4 regions of the Pseudomonas chaetocerotis genome follow, and region 3 is predicted to be linked to each of the others. Evidence: riboswitches for the same ligand, from Rfam matches in the RefSeq annotation. Region 3 holds a riboswitch; each other region holds the start of a gene.

Region 1 (2,195 bases), on a different contig from region 3:
GTCCTCGGCGAAGGCCGCGCTGCTGTGCAGGCGATCCTCGTACCAGTCGGCACCGACCAGCAGTTGCTGGTTATCGCTGAGCGTCAGGGTATTTACCCAGCTCACAGCGTCTCGATAGGTGGTGTAGGTAAAGAATGAATAGTCTGGCGCTGCCGGCGAGTCATCACCGCTATCGCGCTGGTCTTTGCTGTGGCCTATTTCCAGACGGCTGTTCCAGCGCTCGTTGAGCTGGCCATCGATGAAACCGGAAAGGCTGCTGACCTGAAAGTCCGTTGTCGGAAGCAGGCCGGTAAAGACGTCGTCGTATTCCACCTGTCCGCGCTGATCGAGTGCGCTGAAGCCAGCCTGTAGATCATCATTGAAGTGGTGCGACAGATTCAGGCTGAGCGAGCGGTTGCGGTAGGCGTCGTCGTCGCCATTGGTGCCGAAACCGTCGCGGGTCGCGTCAATGCCGGCTGTCTCGTCCAGGGCGGCGCCGAGGTGAAAGCGAGTGTGCTCGTCACCGCCGGAGAGGCCAAGGCTGCGCTGGTAGGTGCTGTCGCTGCCAGCCGCCAGGCGCGCGTAGGGCTTGAGGCCAGGGCCGTCGCCCTGGCGAGTGAAGATCTGAATCACCCCGCCAATGGCGTCGGAGCCGTAGAGTGCCGAACGGGCGCCACGGACCACTTCGATGCGTTCGATCTGTTCGGGAGCGAGAAACTCCAGGCTGCTGGTGCCGCTGGAGGCCGCCGCGATGCGTTGACCGTCGACCAGGACCAGGGTTTGTGCCGTGCTGGTGCCACGCAGGAACACGCCAGTCTGGCTGCCGGCACCGCCAGTGCGGACCACGCTGAGGCCTGGCACGCGTTCCAGCAGTTCGACAACGCTGCTGACTTGCAGGCGTTCGATATCCTGGCGAGTAAATACACTGGTTGCTGCTGTGGCCTGCGTTTGCGGCTCGGCCAGGCGGCCCGAAGTGATAACCAGAGGCTCGCTTAGATACGGCTCGGCAGCCAGCAGGGCAGCAGGCATGAAGCTGATGGCCAGAGCCAGACGAGACAGTTTCATTATTTTTCCTCAACGGTCGGCAGACGTTCGAGGAAGGCAGGCGCAAGCGCGGGCAGGGCAGCGCTTGACCGTGTCGCCCTCCGCAACACCAGTCGCACCGCCTTGGCCGGTCTCCGGGCTCTCGACCCGCGTCCGCCTTCCCAGGCCTGGCCCAGTGGCTGTTGGACGCGGCGCAAGCTCAGCGCTTGCTGTCGATTACCGTTGCGGGGGCAGCGTCGGCATCGCACCGACTTCCCGTTTAACGCCGCTTGCGCAGCACACCCTGGCGGAACATGAATGGCGCGCACCTTAGTGCGCGCGAGTATGAATGACAAGCAAGCCGCGCTCATTCAGCGATGAGCGGGCTTCATGCTCAGGCCTAGAGCAGGCTCAGGCGCTCGCGTACCGCGCGTTCGATACCCGCGTCGTCGAGACCGCATTCGGCGAGCATCTGGCTGGGCTTGGCGTGCTCGACGTAGTAGTCCGGCAGGCCCAGGTGCAGCACCGGTACCTGGCGATTTTCTGCAGCGAAGAATTCGCTGACCGCGCTGCCGGCGCCGCCCATGATGCTGTTTTCCTCGAGGGTCACCAGCAGCTCATGGTTGCCTGCCAGTTCGCGTAGCAGGGTTTCGTCCAGGGGTTTTACGAAGCGCATGTCGACTACAGTGGCATCCAGCGTTTCACCCACGCGCAGGGCTTCGGCCAGTTGCACGCCGAAGGCCAGCAGGGCGACGCCCTTGCCCCAGCGGCGCACGACCGCCTTGCCGATTTCCAGCGGCTCCAGGCCTGCATCGAGCGCTGCGTTGGGGCCGGTGCCGCGCGGGTAGCGCACGGCGGCCGGGCCGTCGAACAGGTGGCCGGTGGTGAGCATGCGGCGCAACTCGTTTTCGTCGCTCGGAGTCATCACCAGCATGCCGGGAATGCAGCGCAGGTAGGACAGGTCGAAGCTGCCGGCGTGGGTCGGACCGTCTTCGCCGACCAAGCCGGCGCGGTCGATGGCGAACAGCACGTCGAGGTGCTGCACGGCAACGTCGTGGATCAGTTGGTCATAGGCACGCTGGAGGAAGGTGGAATAGATCGCCACCACCGGCTTGGCGCCTTCACAGGCCATGCCGGCCGCGAGGGTCACGGCGTGCTGCTCGGCAATCGCCACGTCGAAGTAGCGCTGGGGG
Region 2 (2,195 bases), on a different contig from region 3:
TGCTACGGGTGCTCTATCGAAGGTGGCCAACGCACAGGTGGCGTTGGCCGTGCGGGTTTTCTCGCCCAGTAGTTGAGCTGCCGTGCCCTGTCGCCTTGCCAGCGCCAGAGCGCAGGGTTCCGCTACAGCGGGGCTGCCCGTTACGGATCGGATCAGGGGACTGCCGGCTTTCTCCGGCTGGTGGGGCGTAAGCGCTTCGGCGGTGAAGAATGTCAGCTCCAGATTCAGGTGCGTGGCCAGTTCATGCAGCCCCGGTTCGTCGCACTTGTGGGCGATGCTGGCCAATCCAGCGAGGTTATCCACAGTCAGCCCATGCTGTGCCAGGCTGTGGATGAGCAGGGCGAGCAGGTCTTGCCGGGGGCAATCGCGCCTGCAGCCAAGCCCGGCTACCACCATGGGCGAGGCGTCAGGGCCGGGGTTCGAGGGGCTTGGCATCATCAAGGGAGCTCATGCTGTGCAGCGGCGTAGCTCACCATGGCGCATTCCAACGGTCAACCGCGATTGACCGGCCGCCAAGGCCTGCGTAGCCTTCTCGCTTTCGAGGTTCTTCCCGGCACGGCGTCGGGGAGCTAAGAGGGAACAGGGTCTATGCCCTGGCTGCCCCCGCAACTGTGAACGGTCTCAAACCCTTCGAGATACCACTGCCTCTGGCGGGAAGGTGAAGGGCGCGCAACGCGCAGACCGTGAGCCAGGAGACCTGCCTCGATTGACCAGCCAACTGCTCGGACGGGGTGATCCGACGCGGCCAGCGCGCCCTTGCGTGCCCGCCTGCGCGTACCCGTCCGCCGAACTTACCGACGCCACGGGGCCATCCATGAAAACCCTCGCCAAACTGCCTGTCACCATCGTCACCGGTTTTCTCGGTGCCGGCAAAACCACCCTGCTGCGTCACCTGTTGGCCAATGCCGGCGGCCGCCGTATCGCGGTGATCGTCAACGAGTTCGGCGAGCTGGGCATCGATGGCGAGATCCTCAGGCAGTGCTCCATCGGCTGCAGCGAGGAGGAGGCCAACTGCCGTGTCTTCGAGTTGGCCAACGGCTGCCTGTGCTGCACGGTGCAGGAAGAGTTCTTCCCGGTGATGCGCGAGCTGGTGGCGCGCCGTGGCGACCTCGACCATATCCTTATCGAGACCAGTGGCCTGGCGCTGCCCAAGCCTTTGGTGCAAGCCTTCAACTGGCCGGAAATCCGCAACGCCTGCACGGTCGATGCGGTGATCACCGTGGTCGACAGCCCTGCTGTGGCCGCTGGCACCTTCGCCGCCTTCCCCGATCAGGTGGACGAGCAGCGCAAGCTCGATCCCAATCTGGATCACGAATCGCCGTTGCACGAGCTGTTCGCCGACCAACTGGCCAGCGCCGACCTGGTGATCCTCAACAAGGCCGATCTGCTCGACGCCGAGGCGCTGGCTGCGGTGCGCGCCGAGGTTGCCGAGGAGCTGCCGCCGGCGGTCAAGGTGATCGAGGCGCACGGCGGCGAGCTGCCGCTGGACGTGCTGCTGGGTCTGAACAGCGAAACCGAGCTGCATATCGACAGTCGCCGCACCCATCATGACGATGAAGACGAGGACCACGATCACGAGGAATTCGACTCGTTCCACGTGGAACTACCGGAAGCCGAGGAGGCGCGCCTACTTGCCGCGTTGAAGGATGCGGTGGCCAAGTACGGCATCCTGCGCGTAAAGGGGTTCGCGGCCATTCCTGGCAAACCGATGCGTCTGCTGGTGCAAGGTGTTGGCCAGCGCTTCGATCGTCATTTCGACCGCGCCTGGCAGGCCGACGAGCCGCGAGTGAGTCGTCTGGTGGTGATCGGCCAGCAGCTCGACCGCCTGGCTATCGAGGCCGAGCTGCAAGCAGCGCTGGCCTGAGTGATTGTGCGAGGGGCTTTAGCCGCGATTCGGTTCGCGGATAGTCGCTGCTAAAGCCCCTCCCACGATTCGCGCCTGCCACGGAACGAATATGCATCTTCTACGCACCCAGCCCGGCGCTCAATTGCCGGCCGACAGCATCGCCGATCTTGGCCAGACGCCTGCCGAGCTGGTAATCCTGTGCACGGGTGATTCGCATCTCTCCCTGCTGGCCGAAGCCGCCCGGCAACTGCCGGACGACTACCCCAGCCTGCGCCTGGCCAGCCCGGCGCAGCTGAGCAACAACGCCTCGGTGGACTACTACGTCGAGCAGGTGCTGCAGCACGCCAGG
Region 3 (2,195 bases):
AGGCTCAGGATCGCCTCGCTTATGCCCGCCACGACCCGTGTTGCCCTCATCGCTCTCGCTCTGCTGCTGAGTGCCTGCAGCAGTCGCGCGCCTTCTCCCCAGCCTGGTTACACCCCTCCAGTCTCCTCGTCCTCCTATCAGGGCGGCGCTGAGGACGTGTTGTTCCGCGCCCTTGGCCTGGTCGGTACGCCGTATCGCTACGGTGGCAACACCCCGGAAGGCGGTTTCGACTGCAGCGGCCTGATCGGCTACGTTTATCGCGATGCCGCTGGTATCAGTTTGCCGCGTTCGACGCGTGAGCTGAGTGCCATGCGCACACCTGATGTCCGCCGCGACGCCCTGCAAAGCGGCGATCTGGTGTTCTTTGCCACCAATGGCGGGCGCGCTGTCAGTCATGCCGGGATCTATGTCGGCGAAGGGCGTTTCGTGCATGCGCCGTCCAGTGGCGGCACGGTGCGTCTGGATAGCCTCGACAACGTCTACTGGCAGCGTGTCTACCTCGATGCCAAGCGGGTCATCACGCCAGAGCTCGCGCGTAATCCCTGAGCAGCCATGGTCGATCCCATTCGCCTGCCGCCTCAGCCCGAGTTCTGCGAGCTGTGCGCACGCCCAGTCGCGTTGACCCGGCATCACCTGATTCCCAAGGCGCTGCACGACAAGGTGTATGTGCAGAAGCGCTATCCCCGTCATGAACGAATTACCGCCACGCTGTGGGTTTGCCGCGCCTGCCATAACCAGATTCATCGGCTTTTCAGCGAAAAGGAGCTGGCGCTGACCTACAACAGCCGCGAGGCGCTGCTGAGCGACGAGCGTTTGCGAACGTTCGTCGACTGGTTGGCGCGCAAGCCGCCCGGGTTCATGCCCAGGCATTGAGCGGCGTTGACGGGCAGGGCTGCCAGCCTCTACCCTGCGCGCCTTGCTTCAGGTGCCCCGCGTTGCCGTGAATGGCGGCCAAGGGGTGAAACAGGGAAGCCGGTTCCAATGCCGGCGCTGCCCCCGCAACGGTAGGTGAGTCAAACGTCGCTTCAGTCCACTGTGTATGTGCACGGGAAGGCGCGACGCAGAACCCATGGTTCACTCACAAGCCCGGAGACCGGCCTGTAGCAGTTTCACGGCATCGCGGAGGGCGTTGTCCGGCCAACGCTTCGGTTCTCCGGGGCGTTCGTGTTTTTTGTCTTCCGCTCGCCTGACCAGCCATTAGCGCCTGAACGAGGATGTGCGGATCATTGCCGCGTCGTTTTCCTCGTTGCCGTTCCACTGCCTATCAAACCGGTGGGACGGGCGCCTGACAGGATCACCGCATGAGCGAATCGACCGACCGCGATGCCCGCCACAAGGCGCGCATGCAACGCAAGAAAGCCCTGATCGACGAAAAGATCGCCCAGGCCCAGGATGAATACGGCCTGCTGCTGGTGCACAGCGGCAATGGCAAGGGCAAGAGCAGCAGCGCCTTCGGCATGGTCGCGCGTGCCCTGGGTCATGGCATCAAGGTCGGCGTGGTGCAGTTCATCAAGGGTGCGGCCAGCACCGGTGAAGAAACCTTCTTCCGCCGTTTTCCCGAGGAAGTCAGCTATCACGTGATGGGCGAAGGCTTCACCTGGGAAACCCAGGATCGCCAGCGTGATATCGCCAAGGCTCAGCAAGCCTGGGCGGTGGCCCAGCGCCTGCTCAGTGATGAGTCGGTCGGCCTGGTGCTGCTGGACGAGCTGAACATAGCCCTCAAGCATGGCTACCTCGAACTGGACACGGTGCTGGCCGATATCGAAGCCCGGCCACTGTTGCAGCATGTGGTGGTGACCGGGCGCGGCGCCTTGCCTGGGATGATCGAGGCGGCTGACACCGTCACCGACATGAGCCTGGTCAAGCACGCATTCAAGTCCGGGGTAAAAGCACAGAAGGGCATCGAATTCTGATGACCACACGTCACTGTCCGGCACTATTGATCGCTGCACCAGCTTCCGGTCAGGGCAAGACCACCGTCACCGCCGCGCTGGCGCGCCTGCATACGCGTCAGGGGCGCCGGGTTCGCGTGTTCAAATGCGGCCCGGACTTCCTCGACCCGATGATCCACGCCCGCGCCAGTGGCGCGCCGGTGTATCAGCTCGACCTGGCCATGGTCGGCGAGGCGGAAAGTCGCCGGCTGCTTTGGCAGGCCGCCGGTGAGGCCGATCTGATCCTGATCGAAGGGGTGATGG
Region 4 (2,195 bases), on a different contig from region 3:
CGCTCAATACCAGTAGGCGCGTGCCGGGATACAACCGGGCATTGAGCGTGGCCAGCGGACGGCCGACCAGTGACAGCACCTCCACCGCCTGCAATGGCCAGCCCAGGCGCGCCGCCGCCAGCGACACCGAGGATGGCGCGGGCAATACCCGCAACTCGTCGGCAGGCACCTGGCGCGCCAGACTGGCGCCGACGCCGTAGAACATCGGGTCACCACTGGCCAGCACGCACACCGCCTCGCCACGCCGCGCCAGCAGCGGCTCAAGGTCGAAGGGGCTGGGCCAGGTTTCCCGCTCGCCGCTGATGCACGGCGGCAGCAACGCCAGTTGGCGCGGCGCGCCGACGATGCGCGTGGCTGCCAGCAGCGCGCGGCGCGCGGCCTTGCCCAGGCCGGGATAGCCGTCTTCGCCGATACCGACCAGGGTCAACCAGGGTTTCATCCAATGTCCTCGCACAGGCCCGACGGACCGCCTGTCCGCGCTCCGGGCAAAGCGGGCATAATAGCGCCTTCGTCGGTGCCCTTTATAAGTGGGCCTAAGAGTCTGTTTACGATCTCGCGAGCTAGAGCCATGCAAGGCGCAACGACCAACGGGAGTAACAGCCAAAGGCTGGCCCGGAGGGTGAGCGCCAGCGAATAAAAGCAGGCGAGGAAGCGCAGTGTGCTGTAGCACATGAGCATTCCGAGTCTGCTTTTAACGCAGCAGGGCCGACGCGCCGCAGATCGTAGACAGGCTCGAAGAGGGAATCCGGAGCGATCACTGATCGCCACCGAGCTGCCCCCGCAACTGTAAACAGCGAGTCCAATGCAATCAGCCACTGGGTAACTGGGAAGGCGCGGCGGACGAAGACCTGTCAGCCAGGAGACCTGCCGACGAACGCTGGTCGCGAGTGCCAACATCGGGCGGGGTGTACCGATGCCATGAAGTCTCCTATGGGATTTCGCTGGTTAGGTCGCCGCGTCTTTGTTGCTGGTGAACCCTGTGCGCGACCGCTCCATCACTGTCGAATCAATCCTGCCCCGGGCCTCTGCCTGCCCCGGTCTGCTGCGCATCGTACCTGCGCTCGATGGCGGCATCTGCCGCATCAAGCTGCCCGGCGGCGTGCTGAACAGTGCCCAGGCGCGGGCGATTGCCGAAGCTGCGCGGCTACATGCCAGCGGCGTGCTGGAGCTGACCAACCGCAGCAACCTGCAGATTCGTGGCGTGCTCCCCGGCCGGGAAGGTGCACTGATCGATGCACTGCTGAGCGCCGGACTCGGCCCGCGCGTGGCCGCCGCTGACGATGTGCGCAACCTGCTGCTCAGCCCTGCTGCCGGCTTCGATCCGCAGGCGCGAGTGGACGTGCGCCCGCTGGCCAACCAGTTGCTCGACCTGCTGCAGGACACTCCAGCGCTGCATGCCCTGTCGCCCAAGTTCGCGCTGCAACTGGACGGCGGCGAAGCCCTGGCCATGCGCGCACACCCCCACGACCTGTGGCTGGCCGCCGAGAATGAACGGCACCTGTTGCTGGGCCTGGCCGGCTGCCCCCTCGACACGCCATTGGCGCGAATCGAGGCGACCCAGGCGGTCACGCTGGTGCGCGAACTCCTGTTGCTGTTTCTCGAACTGGCGACTCCCGAGCAATCACGCATGCGCCAGTTGCTGACGCAGATCCCTGCCGACGAATTGCTGCAACGCCTGCAGGCACGTCTGGATTTCACCCTGCAGGCCCCACCGGCGTGGCAGCCTGCCGCAACGATCAAACACACGCCGGCAGGGATTTATCCACAGGCGCAGAATGGCCTGCACATGGTGTTGGCCGGTGCTCGGCTCGGTCGACTGCACGCCGAACAACTGCTGGCGCTGGCCGAGCTGAGCGAGCGCCACGGCGACGGCGAGCTGCGCCTGACACCCTGGCAAGGCGTACTGCTGGGCAATGTGCCCGAACCCGCCAGCCGTGAACTGCTGGCAGCACTGGGCGAACTGGGCCTGCTGACCCACGTCGACGAGCCGCTGCTTGGTCTGGTCGCCTGTACCGGCTCGGCCGCCTGCGCACGCGGCCTGGCCGACAGCAAGCACCATGCCCTGCACCTGGCCGACCTGCTGCGCGAAAGCGGCGCGCGACCACAGGTGCACCTCAGCGCCTGCCCGCGCAGTTGCGCCAGCGCCCGCGTGCAGCCCTACACCCTGCTGGCCAGCACGCCCGACCACTACCAGC

The links. A riboswitch is a leader RNA that binds a small molecule or an ion and turns the genes downstream of it on or off. The one in region 3 is predicted to bind cobalamin.
Region 1: another riboswitch for cobalamin. It lies ahead of H3221_RS07915 (TonB-dependent receptor domain-containing protein); the one in region 3 lies ahead of cobO (cob(I)yrinic acid a,c-diamide adenosyltransferase).
Region 2: another riboswitch for cobalamin. It lies ahead of cobW (cobalamin biosynthesis protein CobW); the one in region 3 lies ahead of cobO (cob(I)yrinic acid a,c-diamide adenosyltransferase).
Region 4: another riboswitch for cobalamin. It lies ahead of cobG (precorrin-3B synthase); the one in region 3 lies ahead of cobO (cob(I)yrinic acid a,c-diamide adenosyltransferase).

Annotation. Positions count from the first base shown of each region.
Region 1 is NZ_JACFYX020000003.1:354,350-356,544, reverse strand. Features, by position in the region: gene H3221_RS07915 (TonB-dependent receptor domain-containing protein) at 1-1,044, opposite strand, end outside; cobalamin riboswitch at 1,132-1,324, opposite strand; gene dxs (1-deoxy-D-xylulose-5-phosphate synthase) at 1,403-2,195, opposite strand, start outside.
Region 2 is NZ_JACFYX020000002.1:174,036-176,230, reverse strand. Features, by position in the region: gene H3221_RS04775 (cobalamin biosynthesis protein) at 1-438, opposite strand, end outside; gene cobM (precorrin-4 C(11)-methyltransferase) at 1-1, opposite strand, end outside; cobalamin riboswitch at 525-719, shown strand; gene cobW (cobalamin biosynthesis protein CobW) at 815-1,864, shown strand; gene cobN (cobaltochelatase subunit CobN) at 1,956-2,195, shown strand, end outside.
Region 3 is NZ_JACFYX020000004.1:330,635-332,829, reverse strand. Features, by position in the region: gene H3221_RS09780 (C40 family peptidase) at 22-546, shown strand; gene H3221_RS09775 (hypothetical protein) at 553-873, shown strand; cobalamin riboswitch at 907-1,116, shown strand; gene cobO (cob(I)yrinic acid a,c-diamide adenosyltransferase) at 1,302-1,913, shown strand; gene H3221_RS09765 (cobyrinate a,c-diamide synthase) at 1,913-2,195, shown strand, end outside.
Region 4 is NZ_JACFYX020000002.1:152,199-154,393, forward strand. Features, by position in the region: gene cbiE (precorrin-6y C5,15-methyltransferase (decarboxylating) subunit CbiE) at 1-439, opposite strand, end outside; cobalamin riboswitch at 690-887, shown strand; gene cobG (precorrin-3B synthase) at 980-2,195, shown strand, end outside.